DNA from 3 places in the Streptomyces sp. NPDC032126 genome. Region 1 is predicted to be linked to each of the others. Evidence: riboswitches for the same ligand, from Rfam matches in the RefSeq annotation. Region 1 holds a riboswitch; each other region holds the start of a gene.
What was found. Region 1 has a riboswitch for S-adenosylmethionine ahead of ACZ5NW_RS10570 (aminotransferase class V-fold PLP-dependent enzyme). Riboswitches for the same ligand answer to the same signal wherever they lie in the genome.
Positions count from the first base shown of each region.

Region 1 (4,243 bases):
CGGTCCGCGGGAAGATCCGGACTCCCGCGGCACCGGTGACGTACGGACTGATCGCCCTGTGCTGTCTGATCTTCCTGATCGGCCCCGCGGCGGGCCTCAACCCCGCCTACGGCTCCGGCGACGGGCTGGTCGCCGCCCAGCGGGCCTACTTCCACCGCTGGGGCGTGGTCCCCGCCGAGCTGTTCGCGGGCTCGCCCCGCGCCGCCCTGACCCCTGCGACGGCCCTCTTCGTCCACGGCAGCTGGGTGCATCTGCTGGGCAACATGCTGTTCCTCCACGTCTTCGGCGCGCTCACCGAGGGCCGCATGGGCCGGGTGGAGTTCGCCCTCTTCTACGTCGGCTGCGGCTATCTCGCACTGCTGGGGTACGCGGCCGCCAACGCCTCCTCCGAGCAGTCGCTGGTGGGAGCCTCCGGGGCGATCTCGGCGGTGCTGGGGGCCTTCCTGTTCCTGCTTCCCCGGGCGCGGGTGACCAGTCTTCTGCCGTTCCTGTTCTTCCTGCCGCTGCGGTTCCCCGCATGGGTCGTGCTGCCCTGCTGGGCGGCCTTGCAGTGGCTGGCGGCGGGGCGGGCCGGCGAGGGGCCCGGGGTGGCGTATCTGGCGCACCTGGTGGGCTTCGGGACGGGCTTCCTCTACGCGTGGGCGCGCTTCGGGCGGCCGACTAGAGTGAAGGCCGCCCCAGCTGCACCGGCCCCCGAGGGAGAGAACCAGCCGTGATCACCGCGATTGTTCTGATCAAGACCAGCGTGGACCGGATTCCGGAGATCGCCGAACAGATCGCCTCGCTGGACAGCGTGAGCGAGGTCTTCTCGGTGACGGGGACCTACGACCTGATCGCGATGGTCCGCGTGAAGCAGCACGAGGACCTGGCCGAGGTCATCCCCGGGCGGATCAGCAAGATCCCGGGCGTCGAGGGCACGGACACGCACGTCGCCTTCCGCACGTACTCGCAGCACGACCTGGAGGCGGCGTTCGCGATCGGCCTCGACTCGTGAACGCCGTCTCCTAGGGCCGCCGGTCCGGCGCCCGCCGGTCAGACCGCCGGGACGCAGCGGCCGTCCTCCGTGCGGTACCGCCACTTCGCGCCGTCCCGCACCAGTTCCCGCACCGCGGTCACGAAGCGCTCCACGTGCTCGTCGGGGGTGCCCGCGCCGAAGCTGACGCGGATCGCGTTCAGGGACTTCTCGCCCGGGGCCGCCTCGGGGGCGCCGCACTCGCCCTGGGTCTGGGGGTCGCTGCCCAGGAGGGTGCGGACCAGGGGGTGGGCGCAGAAGAGGCCGTCGCGGACGCCGATGCCGTACTCGGCGGAGAGCGCGGCGGCGAAGTGGGAGCTGTTCCAGCCCTCGACGACGAAGGAGATCACGCCGACGCGCGGGGCGTCGTCGCCGAAGAGGGAGAGGATGCGGACCTCGGGGACGTCCGCCAGGCCCTCCCGCACCTTCTGGATCAGGTGCCGCTCGCGGGCGACCAGCGTGTCGAAGCCGGCCTCCGTCAGGGCCTTGCAGGCGGAGGCGATGGAGTAGGCGCCGATGACGTTCGGGGAGCCGGCCTCGTGGCGGGCGGCGCTCTCGTGCCACTCCACGTCCACTCCCCCGTCCTGCCGCCGGGTGACCTTGCGACTGGCGCCGCCGCCCGCGAGGTACGGCTCGGCCGCGCGCAGCCAGTCGGCACGGCCGGCCAGCACTCCGGCGCCGAAGGGGGCGTACAGCTTGTGCCCGGAGAAGGCGACCCAGTCGACGTCCAGGTCGCGTACGGACACGGGGTGGTGCGGGGCCAGCTGGGCGGCGTCCAGGACGATCCGGGCGCCGTGGGCGTGGGCGGCGGCCGCGAGCTGCCGTACGGGCCAGAGCTCGCCGGTGACGTTCGAGGCGCCGGTGACACAGACCAGGGCGGGGCCGTACGGGTCACGGGCGGCGAGGGCGTGCTCCAGGGTCCGCACGGCCTCCTGCGGGGTGCTCGGGGCGTCGAGGTAGGTGACCCGGGCCTTCGTCCAGGGCAGCAGGGAGGCGTGGTGCTCGGTCTCGAAGACGAAGACCTGGCAGTCGGCGGGCAGGGCCCGGGCCAGCAGGTTGAGGGAGTCGGTGGTGGAGCGGGTGAAGACGAGCTGGTCGTCGGCGCGGCAGTCCAGGAACTCGGCGACGGTCCTGCGGGCGTTCTCGAACAGGTCGGTCGACAGCTGCGAGAGGTACCCGGCCCCGCGGTGGACGCTGCCGTAGTAGGGCGCGTAGGCGGCGACGTCGTCCCAGACGCGCTGCAACGCCGGGGCGCTGGCGGCGTAGTCGAGGGCCGCGTAGGTGACCTCGCCGCCGGTGACGAGCGGGACGGTGACATCCCTGCCCAGAACGGGCAGCGGGGCACAAATGGTCTGAGTGGCGGCAGCGGTGGAGACAGACATGGGGAACTCCCGTGAGAGGGCATGCCGAAGCAGGGCATGCAAAGAAGAGAAAGAGGGTGCGCGGAGGCGGGGCTCTGCGGCCCTATCGCATTCGCTTGCTCACGGAAGACTCCCTCGAACGACCAGGACCCCTGGTTTCGAGAGGGGCCCGCGCTTGCCGTAGACCTCGCTGCCTACGGCCTGGTCCTCACCCGGGGCACCCCGCCACGGACGGAGGGTTGCCGGACAGTCGGCCGGGGCCTCATGACTGTCACTCATGACCTGGTACAGGAACGTACGCGAACTGATCGTCGCCCCGCAACCCGTGTCCGGATCGCGGGACGACACCGTACGACCGCTACGCGTTGCTGGCCGCCACCCAGCGCTCCAGCGTCCGCTTCGCCGCGCCCGAGTCGATCGACTCCGCGGCCCTCGCCATACCGGCCCGGATCTGCTCGGCCAGCGGGGCGTCCGTCTGGTCCAGGGCCACCAGGGCGGCCGCCGAGTTCAGCAGCACCGCGTCCCGGACCGGGCCCCGCTCGCCGTCCAGCAGACGGCGGGCGACCTCGGCGTTGTACGCGGCGTCCGCGCCGCGCAGGGCCTCCACCGGGACCAGGTCCAGGCCCACCTCGCGCGGGTCGAAGACCTCCTCGGACACCTTGCCGTCGCGCACGGCCCAGACCCGCGAGGGAGCGGTCGTGGTCAGCTCGTCGAGGCCGTCCTCGCCGCGGAAGACGAGGGAGGAGTTGCCGCGCTCGGCGAAGACGCCCGCGACGACCGGCGCCATACGCGGGTCCGCGACGCCGACCGCCTGCGCCTTCACCTGCGCCGGATTGGTCAGCGGGCCGAGCACGTTGAAGGCCGTGCGAATGCCCAACTGCCCGCGGGCGGCCGCCACATGACGCAGCGCCGGATGGAACTTCACCGCGAAGCAGAAGGTGATCCCGGCCTCGTCGGCGACCTGGGCCACCCGTGTCGGGGTGAGTTCGAGGTTGACGCCGAGCTTCTCCAGGACGTCCGAGGCGCCGGAGGCCGAGGACGCGGCGCGGTTGCCGTGCTTGACGACCTTCGCGCCCGTGCCGGCGACCACCAGGGAGGACATCGTGGAGATGTTGACGGTCTTCGCGCCGTCGCCGCCCGTGCCGACGATGTCGACGGTCGCACCGGGCACCTCGATCACGTTCGCGTGCGCGTACATCGTGCGGACCAGGCCGGTGATCTCCTCGACGGTCTCGCCCTTGGCCCGCAGCGCGACCATGAAGCCGGCGATCTGCGCGTCGGTCGCCTCGCCGCTCATGAAGCGGTCCATCGCCCAGGCGGTCTCGTCCTGGGAGAGATCCCGGCCGCCCAGCAGACCGTTCAGCAGGGCGGGCCAGGAACGGCCCGCCGCGGTGTCGCCTCCAGCGGGGGTCACAGCGCTCATCAGCCGCTCCTGGTGTCGTAAGAGAGTGTGATCCCAGCCTATCCAGCCCCGGGCACGGGGAAGGGCCCCGTCCGATGTTCGGACGGGGCCCTTCTACCGTGGCGTGGCGACGCCGCAGCGATCAGTGGTGGCCGTGGCCGCTCGTGATCTCCTTGTACTCCTCGACGGTCGGCTTCGCGATCTGCGAGTCCTCGCCGTAGTACGCCTCACTGAGCTTGGCGCGCAGCTTCTCGGTGGACTTCACCTTGCGCTCGACACCGTTCTCGTCGACCGTGGCGCCGATCGCGACCGGCTGGTACTGCTCGTGCGCGGTGAGGGTGTGCAGCTGCTCCTGGCTGAGCGGCTCGTGGATCTCGATGTACTCACCGTGCGGCAGGCGCTTGATGGTGCCGGTCTCGCGACCGTGCAGCACCTTGTCCCGGTCCCGGCGCTGGAGGCCGAGGCAGA
Region 1 is NZ_JBVIMA010000002.1:449,857-454,099, forward strand. It holds gene ACZ5NW_RS10560 (rhomboid family intramembrane serine protease) at 1-716, shown strand, start outside; gene ACZ5NW_RS10565 (Lrp/AsnC family transcriptional regulator) at 713-994, shown strand; gene ACZ5NW_RS10570 (aminotransferase class V-fold PLP-dependent enzyme) at 1,033-2,394, opposite strand; SAM riboswitch class IV at 2,540-2,656, opposite strand; gene trpD (anthranilate phosphoribosyltransferase) at 2,732-3,796, opposite strand; gene qcrB (cytochrome bc1 complex cytochrome b subunit) at 3,918-4,243, opposite strand, start outside.

Region 2 (4,243 bases), on a different contig from region 1:
TGGGCGTCCGCGATGCGGGACGGCCCTCTTGACGTCGATGCCGGGTGGATCGACACTCACTGTGGGAATCCTAGTGAACAGGTAGGGAAACATGAGGCGCCTGGAGTCGGTCACCGTCCGCGTGATCCGTTCGCCTCTTCTGACCTCCCGCCGTCACATCGATCTGCTGCGCGTCTGCAGCGCGATCAGGTCCCAGGGCTGAGCCGCGCCCGTCCCGTGCCGGCGGCGCCCCGCGAGCAGGGCTCGCACCCGCCCGGCGCCCACGGCTGAGCCGTGCTCCCTCGAAAGACGTCGCTTCCGCCGCGCGTACGTCCGCGCCCGCTCCCGGGGAGAGTCATGACCGTCACACCGCTGGCCGCCCACGCCTCCGACCGACCCGCACCCGCCTTCCGGGGCCGGATCGGCCGGGACGCGCGCAGCGGCCACTACGCCGTTCCGGGCCGCTACCGCCTGCATCTGTCGACCGCCTGTCCCGACGGCCTGCGCATCGCCATCACCCATGGCCTGCTCGGCCTGGACACCATCTGTCCCGTCACCTTCCTGCCGCCCGTCCCCGACCGCCCCGAGGGCGGCCACTCGGCGCTGCGGCCGCTGTACGAGGCCAGCGCCCACCGGTACGCCGGTCCGGCCGTCGGACCGGTGCTCAGCGACGACTGGTCCGGACGGATCGTCAGCACCCACGCCCCCGACATCATGCGCGACCTCGACCGCCGGTTCGGCGGTGACCGTCTCCCGCTCTACCCGTGCGGCGCGGAGCCGGAGATCGCGGAGGTCGAGCGGATGTGCGCGGGGGGCGTCGAACAGGCGGCGCAGCGCGCCGGATCGGCCGGCGGCGAGCCGACGGAACGCGGCCTGGCGCTGACGACGCTGCTGGAGACGCTGGGCGCCCTGGACCGCGGGCTCGACGGACGCACCTATCTGATGGGCGATCACATCACTGCGGCCGACGTCGAGTTGTGGGTCACCCTCGTCCAGCTCGACACCGTGCACCGTTACCATTTGGACGCCTCCGCCGTCCAGGGCATCGCCGGCCACCCCGCCCTGTGGGCCTACGCCCGCCGCCTGGCCGCCCACCCGGCCTTCGGCACCCACCTCGACCTCGACGGCATCCACCGCCGTCACCACGCCCGCTGCCAGGGCCTGGAGGCGGCCGGAGCGGCCGTCCAGATCCTGGACTGGGCGGCACACTCGACCCCTTGACCGTTCCACCTGGTGGACCGGCGTTGACATGTGTTCGGGCCATTGACTTAACTACGGCCCAGAACGGTCATGAGTGTCGGCGACAAGCCCTGGCTGGCTGACCGGCAACCCTCGCATCGCGGTGGGGTGCCCCAGGTGACGACCGGACCGAAGACGCTTCGGTAAGCGCGAGGCCCACAGGGCCGGAACAGTGACGGTGACTCCATGTACGCAGCTCCCAGAACGGCAGCACGCCGCTCTCCGGGCTGCGTACGGCCGTACGCGAACCCCCTCGTCGCCGATCGTGCCGTCGATCTGCTCCGCGTGAACAGCGCACTGTGTACCGCACCGGGCCGCGCCCGCTGTCGGGGCTGACACCTCCCCGCAGTCCCCGCACCCCCTGACGAACACCGCCCGCGCGGTGTGCCGTTGTCCTCCTCGCCCCGGGTACCTCGCCGTCGTTCGCGCTCCCGCGCGCCGTCGCGCTGCCGGGGTGTTCCCACCCAGCCGGAGCCCACCATGAGTGAACCCCCTGGCGCCACCGTGACCCTCCCCGAGGCACGGCCCGCCGACGAACCGCCGAAAGCCCTCACCGCCCAGCGCGTACTGCCGCTCCGACGGCCGGGACGTTGGATCGCCACCGCGGTCGTCCTCGTGCTGGTCGCCCAGTTCGCGCACGGACTGGTCTCCAACCCCTTCTACCAGTGGGACCGCTTCGGCTACTGGTTCCTGCGGCCGAACATCCTCGACGGACTCCTCATCACCCTCGAAGTCACCGCCTACAGCGCCGTGCTGGGTCTGGCCGGCGGCATCCTGCTCGCCCTGGCCCGGCTGTCGAAGAGCCCGGTGCTGCGCGCGGTCAGCTGGACCTACGTGTGGGCGTTCCGCTCCATCCCGCTCATCGTGGTGCTGATCTTCCTCTACAACTTCAGCGCCCTGTACAAGACGCTGAGCATCGGTGTCCCCTTCGGCCCGGCCTTCTTCAGCTTCGACGAGTCCCGGCTCGCCACCGACATCGCCGTCGCCGTCGTCGGCCTGAGTCTCAACGAGGCCGCCTACGCGGCCGAGGTGGTCCGCGGCGGCATCCTCTCCGTCGACCAGGGCCAGCACGAGGCGGCCTCCGCCCTCGGTCTGCCGAAGGGCTACCAGTTCCGCAGGATCGTCTTCCCGCAGGCGCTGCGCTCCATCATCCCGAACTACGTCAACCAGCTCATCGGCCTGATCAAGGGCACCTCGCTGGTCTTCTACGTGTCCCTGCTCGACCTGTTCGGCACCGCGCAGTCCATGGGCTCCACGTACCCCGGCGACATCGTGCCGCTGCTGCTGGTCGTCACCGTCTGGTACCTGATCCTGACCAGCGTCGTCTCCGTCGTCCAGTTCTACGTCGAGCGGTACTACGCCCGCGGGGCCACTCGCACCCTGCCGCCGACGCCGCTGCAAAAGCTCCGCACCGGTCTCACCGACCTGCGGGCCCGTATCCGCCGGGAGGCCGCCGTATGACCGCCAAGACGCTCGACGCCCTGGCGGACGTCGAGGCCGCCACCGTCGAGGTCCACGACGTGCACAAGTGGTACGGCACCCACCGCGTGCTGAACGGCGTCGACCTGACCGTCCGCCCCGGCGAGGTCACCGTGATCCTCGGCCCCTCCGGTTCCGGCAAGTCCACCCTGCTGCGGGTCATCAACCACCTGGAGAAGCCCGAGATCGGCTACGTCAGCATCAACGGCGAGCTGATCGGGGTGAAGCGGCAGGGCGACCGGCTGAAGGAGCTCAGCGAGCGGGCCATCCTCACCCAGCGCGGCCGGATCGGGTTCGTCTTCCAGAACTTCAACCTGTTCCCGCACCTGACGGTCCTGGACAACGTGGCCGCCGCCCCGGTCGCCACCGGCCGGCTCGGCAAGCCCGAGGCCCAGGCACTCGCGCGGGAACTCCTCGGCCGGGTCGGTCTCGCCGACAAGACCGGCGCCTACCCGCGCCAGCTCTCCGGTGGCCAGCAGCAGCGCGTGGCCATCGCCCGCGCGCTCGCCCTGCGCCCCGGCGTCATCCTCTTCGACGAACCCACCTCGGCCCTCGACCCCGAACTCGTCGGCGAGGTCCTCGCCGTCATCAAGGACCTGGCGACCAGCGGCACCACCCTCGTCATCGTCACCCACGAGATCGGCTTCGCCCGCGAGATCGCCGACCGGGTCGTCTTCATCGACGGCGGCAGGATCATCGAGCAGGGCCCGCCCTCCGAGGTCCTCGACCGGCCCCGGCACGAGCGCACCAGGGACTTCCTCAGCAAGGTCCTCTGACCCGCCGCACCCCTCGACCTCCCCCCACATCGTCCTCACCACCTCCAGCGACAAGGAACAGCCATGTCTGCCCACTTCACCCGACGCAGCCTGATACGCGGCATCACCGCGGCGACCGCCGTCGCCTCCCTGGCCACCGGGCTCGCCGCCTGCGGTGGCGACAGCGACGCGGCCACCGCGGCGAGCGACACCGCCGGCACGGTCACCGTCGGCCGGCTGTCCAACGGCGCCGCCAAGGAGACCACCCTCACGGTCTCCGAGGTGGACTCCATCAGCGCCGAACTGCCCGACGCGATCAAGAAGAGCGGCAAGCTGGTGATCGGCTCCGGCACCCTGCCCTCCGGCGCTCCGCCGCTCGGCTTCGTGGGCAGCGACCAGAAGACCCTCACCGGCTCCGAGGTCGACCTGGCCCGGCTCGTCTCGGCCGTCCTCGGCCTGCAACCCGAGGTCAAGCGATTCACCTGGGAGAACCTCTTCGTCGGCATCGACAGCGGCAAGGTGAACGTCGGCTTCTCCAACATCACCGACACCGAGGAGCGCAAGCAGAAGTACGAGTTCGCCTCCTACCGCAAGGACGACCTCGCCTTCGAGACGCTGAAGTCCTCCCCGTGGACCTTCGACGGGGACTACAAGGCTCTCGCGGGCAAGACCGTCTCCGTCGGCGCGGGCACCAACCAGGAGCGGATCCTGCTGGAGTGGAAGAAGAAGCTGGAGAGCGAGGGCAAGAAGCTCACCATCAAGTACTTCCAGGACAACAACAGCCTCTACCT
Region 2 is NZ_JBVIMA010000005.1:355,179-359,421, reverse strand. It holds gene ACZ5NW_RS21100 (putative leader peptide) at 92-202, shown strand; gene ACZ5NW_RS21095 (glutathione S-transferase C-terminal domain-containing protein) at 337-1,200, shown strand; SAM riboswitch class IV at 1,266-1,374, shown strand; gene ACZ5NW_RS21090 (amino acid ABC transporter permease) at 1,699-2,679, shown strand; gene ACZ5NW_RS21085 (amino acid ABC transporter ATP-binding protein) at 2,676-3,473, shown strand; gene ACZ5NW_RS21080 (transporter substrate-binding domain-containing protein) at 3,537-4,243, shown strand, end outside.
Region 2: it holds a riboswitch for S-adenosylmethionine, as region 1 does, so the genes downstream of both, ACZ5NW_RS21090 (amino acid ABC transporter permease) here and ACZ5NW_RS10570 (aminotransferase class V-fold PLP-dependent enzyme) in region 1, are expected to answer to the same signal.

Region 3 (4,243 bases), on a different contig from region 1:
GACCTCACCCCCCAGTCTTGGTTGGGGGCGTGCGCCGGAACGCGTCGACCGCGGCTGAATGTATCTGTCCAACTGCCGTCTGCAACAGGTCAATCGGACGAGAATTCTGGGCACGACAGGCCCGGAATGTGGGGACAATTGCCCTGACTTCGGGTCAAGTCGGGCCCCACAAAGGGAACAAAAGCCGCGAAAGAAGCGCACAGTTTGGCTACTTCTTGTCGGGTGTAAGGCAGAAATCAAGGGCTTCCAACCGGGGGGCCGGGAGCGCGTTCCCCAACTGTACCGCGCTCAATCACACAGAATTGCCCCCTCCGCTTCTCTCACGGAGGGGGCAATTCGATGAACTCTCGGTAACTCCCGTTACCGAAGGTAATGATCAGCCGCCCGCGACGGCCGGGATGATGGAGACACCCGCGCCGTCCGGGGTCGCCGTCTCCAGGCCCTGCTCGAAACGCACGTCGTCGTCATTGACGTAGACGTTCACGAACCGGCGCAGCCTGCCCTGGTCGTCGAGCACCCGTGCGGCGATGCCGGTGTGGTTCTTCTCCAGGTCGGCGATGACCTCGGCGAGGGTCGCCCCCTCCGCGGAGACCTCGGCCCGACCGCCCGTGTAGGTGCGCAGGATGGTGGGGATGCGGACGTTGACGCTCATGCGAGGCCAGCCTCTCGGAAGGAGTCCAGGTTCGGGCGGATGGTGGCGGTGAGGCCGGTGCCGGCCACCGCGTCGAGGGTCTTGAGGCCGTCACCGGTGTTCAGTACGACGGTCGTGAGCGTGGGGTCGAGAAGACCGTTCTCGATGAGCTTCCTCGTCACACCCACCGTCACACCGCCGGCGGTCTCCGCGAAGATCCCCTCGGTCCGCGCCAGCAGCTTGATCGCGTCCACGACCTGCTCATCGGTCACGTCCTCCACCGCACCACCGGTACGGCGGGCGATGTCGAGCACATAGGGGCCGTCCGCCGGGTTGCCGATCGCCAGCGACTTGGCGATGGTGTTCGGCTTCTGGGGCCGCACCACGTCGTGCCCCGCCTTGAAGGCCACCGACACCGGCGAGCACCCCTCGGCCTGCGCGCCGAAGATCTTGTACGGCCGGTCCTCGACGAGCCCGAGCTTGATCAGCTCCTGGAGCCCCTTGTCGATCTTGGTGAGCTGGGAGCCGGAGGCGATCGGCACCACCAGCTGGTCGGGGAGCCGCCAGCCGAGCTGCTCGCAGATCTCGTACGCCAGCGTCTTGGAGCCCTCGGCGTAGTACGGCCGCAGGTTGACGTTGACGAAGCCCCAGCCCTCGCCGGCCGGGTCGCCGATCAGCTCCGAGCAGAAGCGGTTCACATCGTCGTAGTTGCCCTCGATGCCGACGAGTTCGCCGCCGTAGATCGCGGCCATGACGACCTTGCCCTGCTCCAGGTCGTGCGGGATGAACACGCAGGAGCGGAAGCCGGCGCGGGCGGCGGCGGCGCCGACGGCACCGGCCAGGTTGCCCGTGGAGGAGCAGGAGAGGGTCGTGAAGCCGAAGGCCCGCGCGGCCTCCAGCGCCTGGGCGACGACGCGGTCCTTGAAGGAGTGCGTCGGGTTGCCGGAGTCGTCCTTCACATACAGCCCGCCGGTCACTCCCAGCTCGCGCGCCAGGTTGTCGGCCTTGACGAGCTGGGTCCAGCCGGGGTTGATGTTGGGCTTGTCGGCCACGTCGGCCGGGACCGGCAGCAGCGGCGCGTACCGCCAGATGTTCGCGGGGCCCGCCTCGATGCGCTTGCGGAGCTCCTCGCTGTCGTACGCGGAGAAGTCGTAGGCGATCTCGAGCGGGCCGAAACACTCCTCGCACGCGAAGACCGGGCCGAGCGGCACGCGGTGGCCGCACTCGCGACAGCTCAGCGCCGCGGCGGGACCGAGGTCTACGGTGGAATCAGTGGTGCTTGCAACAGTCTGCGCAGCCATGTGAGGCGAGGCCCTTTCTCCTCATCTTCCTCACGACGCACCTCGCCGTGAGACGGATTTGGCACCTTCCCTAGCCGGGAGCCTCGCGGAACGATCAAACACTGATCTACGAGAACCGACTGGAGGGTTGCCGGGGCTTCATCGGGCCGTGTCCCTCTGCCCCTCTGGATGAGCGGTATGAACTTTTTGGGCGCCGACATCCACCGACATGCGATGGTCATCAGCGTTGTTCAAGACTGTAACCGACGGCCAGGACAGTTGAGAGAGTCGTCCGAACCGCGAGACAACCCGTGAGGAGCCGCTGACTGTGCTGGAAGAAGTCGAGCGCTGGCTGGCCACCCGCTCCTGGTCCGTCGCCGATCGCCCGCTCCATCGGGTCATGGCGGCCAAGCGCGCCACCGGGCAGACCGTGTCCGTCGTGCTCCCCGCGCTGAACGAGGAGGAGACGGTCGGGGACATCGTCGCCGTGATCCGCCACGACCTCATGCGGCAGGTGCCGCTGGTCGACGAGATCGTCGTCGTCGACTCCGGATCCACCGACCGCACCTCCGAGGTCGCCGCCGCCGCGGGTGCCCGGGTCGTCCACCGCGACGACATCCTGCCGCGCATCCCGGCCCTGCCCGGCAAGGGCGAGGTGCTGTGGCGGTCCCTGCTGGTCACCACCGGGGACATCGTCTGTTTCATCGACGCCGACCTGAAGGAGTTCTCCTCCGACTTCGTCACCGGGATCGTCGGCCCGCTGTTCACCGACCCGGGCGTGGATCTCGTCAAGGGCATGTACGACCGTCCGCTGGCCGGCGCCGCGGGCCAGGGCGGCCGGGTGACCGAGCTGATGGCCCGCCCGCTGCTGAACATGCACTGGCCGCAACTGGCCGGTTTCGTGCAGCCGCTCGGCGGCGAGTACGCGGCCCGCCGCGGCCTGCTGGAGCAGCTGCCCTTCCCCGTCGGCTACGGCGTGGAGCTGGGCATGCTGGTGGACGCCCTGCACCTGGTGGGTCTGGACGCCCTGGCGCAGGTCGACGTGGGGGTGCGCAAGCACCGTCACCAGGACGGGCAGGCGCTGGGCCGGATGGCGGCGGCGATCTACCGCACGGCCCAGCTCCGGCTGGCCCGCGGTCACCTCGTCCGCCCCTCCCTCACCCAGTTCGAGCGGGGCGAGGAGGGCTTCGAACCCCGCACGTACTCCGTCGACACGGAGGAGCGGCCGCCCATGGTGGAGATCGCCGAGTACGCCGCCCGCAAGGTGGCCTGAAGCCGGTACGTCTCCGTATACGGTCGCCCACCGAGCGGAACCGTACGTTTGAGCGTTTCGCGGTAGGGCTAAGTTGAGGCGTATGGCTTCCACGCACGGCGCTGAGGTGCTGGTCGCGTCCAATCGCGGCCCGGTTTCGTACGGAGTGCGGGAGGACGGCTCGCTCACGGCCAGACGCGGCGGGGGCGGGCTGGTCTCCGGGCTGTCGGCGATCGGGCCGGAGGCCGGCGCGCTCTGGGTGTGCGCCGCGCTGTCCGACGGCGACCGGGAGGCGGTACGGCGCGGGGTGGCCGAGCCCGGCACCCGCATGCTGGCCGTCCCCGCCGACGTGCTGGAGGACGCCTACAACGGCATCGCCAACTCCGTCCTGTGGTTCATCAACCACATGCTGTACCAGACCCCGCTGGAGCCGGTCTTCGACGCGGAGTTCCGGCGGCGGTGGGCGTCGTACGAGCGCTACAACCGCGCCTTCGCGGAGGCGCTGGCGCAGGAGGCGGCGCCGGGCGCGGCCGTCCTCGTCCAGGACTACCACCTCTGTCTGGTCCCCGGGATGCTCCGTGACCTGCGCCCCGACCTGCGCATCGGTCACTTCTCGCACACGCCGTGGGCGCCGGTGGAGTATTTCGAGATCCTCCCGGAGGACATCCGCGGGCAGCTCGTGTGGGGGATGCTCGGTGCGGACCAGCTCGGCTTCCTGACCTATCGCTGGGCGCGTGCCTTCATGGCCTGCGCCGAGGCCACCGGCCGGGGCGACATCACCCTGAGCTGGCCGGCGGGCGACCCGGTCAAGACCGTCGAACACCTGCGTGACGGCGTCCCTCCGGTGCGCAGGACCCGGATCGGTGTGTACGGGCTCGGCGCCGACGCCGAGTTCCTGCGCGCCCGCTCCCACCAGCCGGACGTGGAGGAGCGGATCGCGGAGCTGCGGGAGGAGATCGGCGGCGAGGGGGACCGCAGGACGATCGTCCGGGTCGACCGCACGGAGCTGTCGAAGAACATCGTGCGGGGCCTGCTGGCGTACCGGCAGCTCCTGGAGGACCACCCGGAGTGGCACGAGCG
Region 3 is NZ_JBVIMA010000012.1:22,654-26,896, forward strand. It holds gene ACZ5NW_RS33990 (MoaD/ThiS family protein) at 377-652, opposite strand; gene thrC (threonine synthase) at 649-1,932, opposite strand; SAM riboswitch class I at 1,951-2,107, opposite strand; gene ACZ5NW_RS34000 (glucosyl-3-phosphoglycerate synthase) at 2,240-3,184, shown strand; gene ACZ5NW_RS34005 (alpha,alpha-trehalose-phosphate synthase (UDP-forming)) at 3,267-4,243, shown strand, end outside.
Region 3: it holds a riboswitch for S-adenosylmethionine, as region 1 does, so the genes downstream of both, thrC (threonine synthase) here and ACZ5NW_RS10570 (aminotransferase class V-fold PLP-dependent enzyme) in region 1, are expected to answer to the same signal.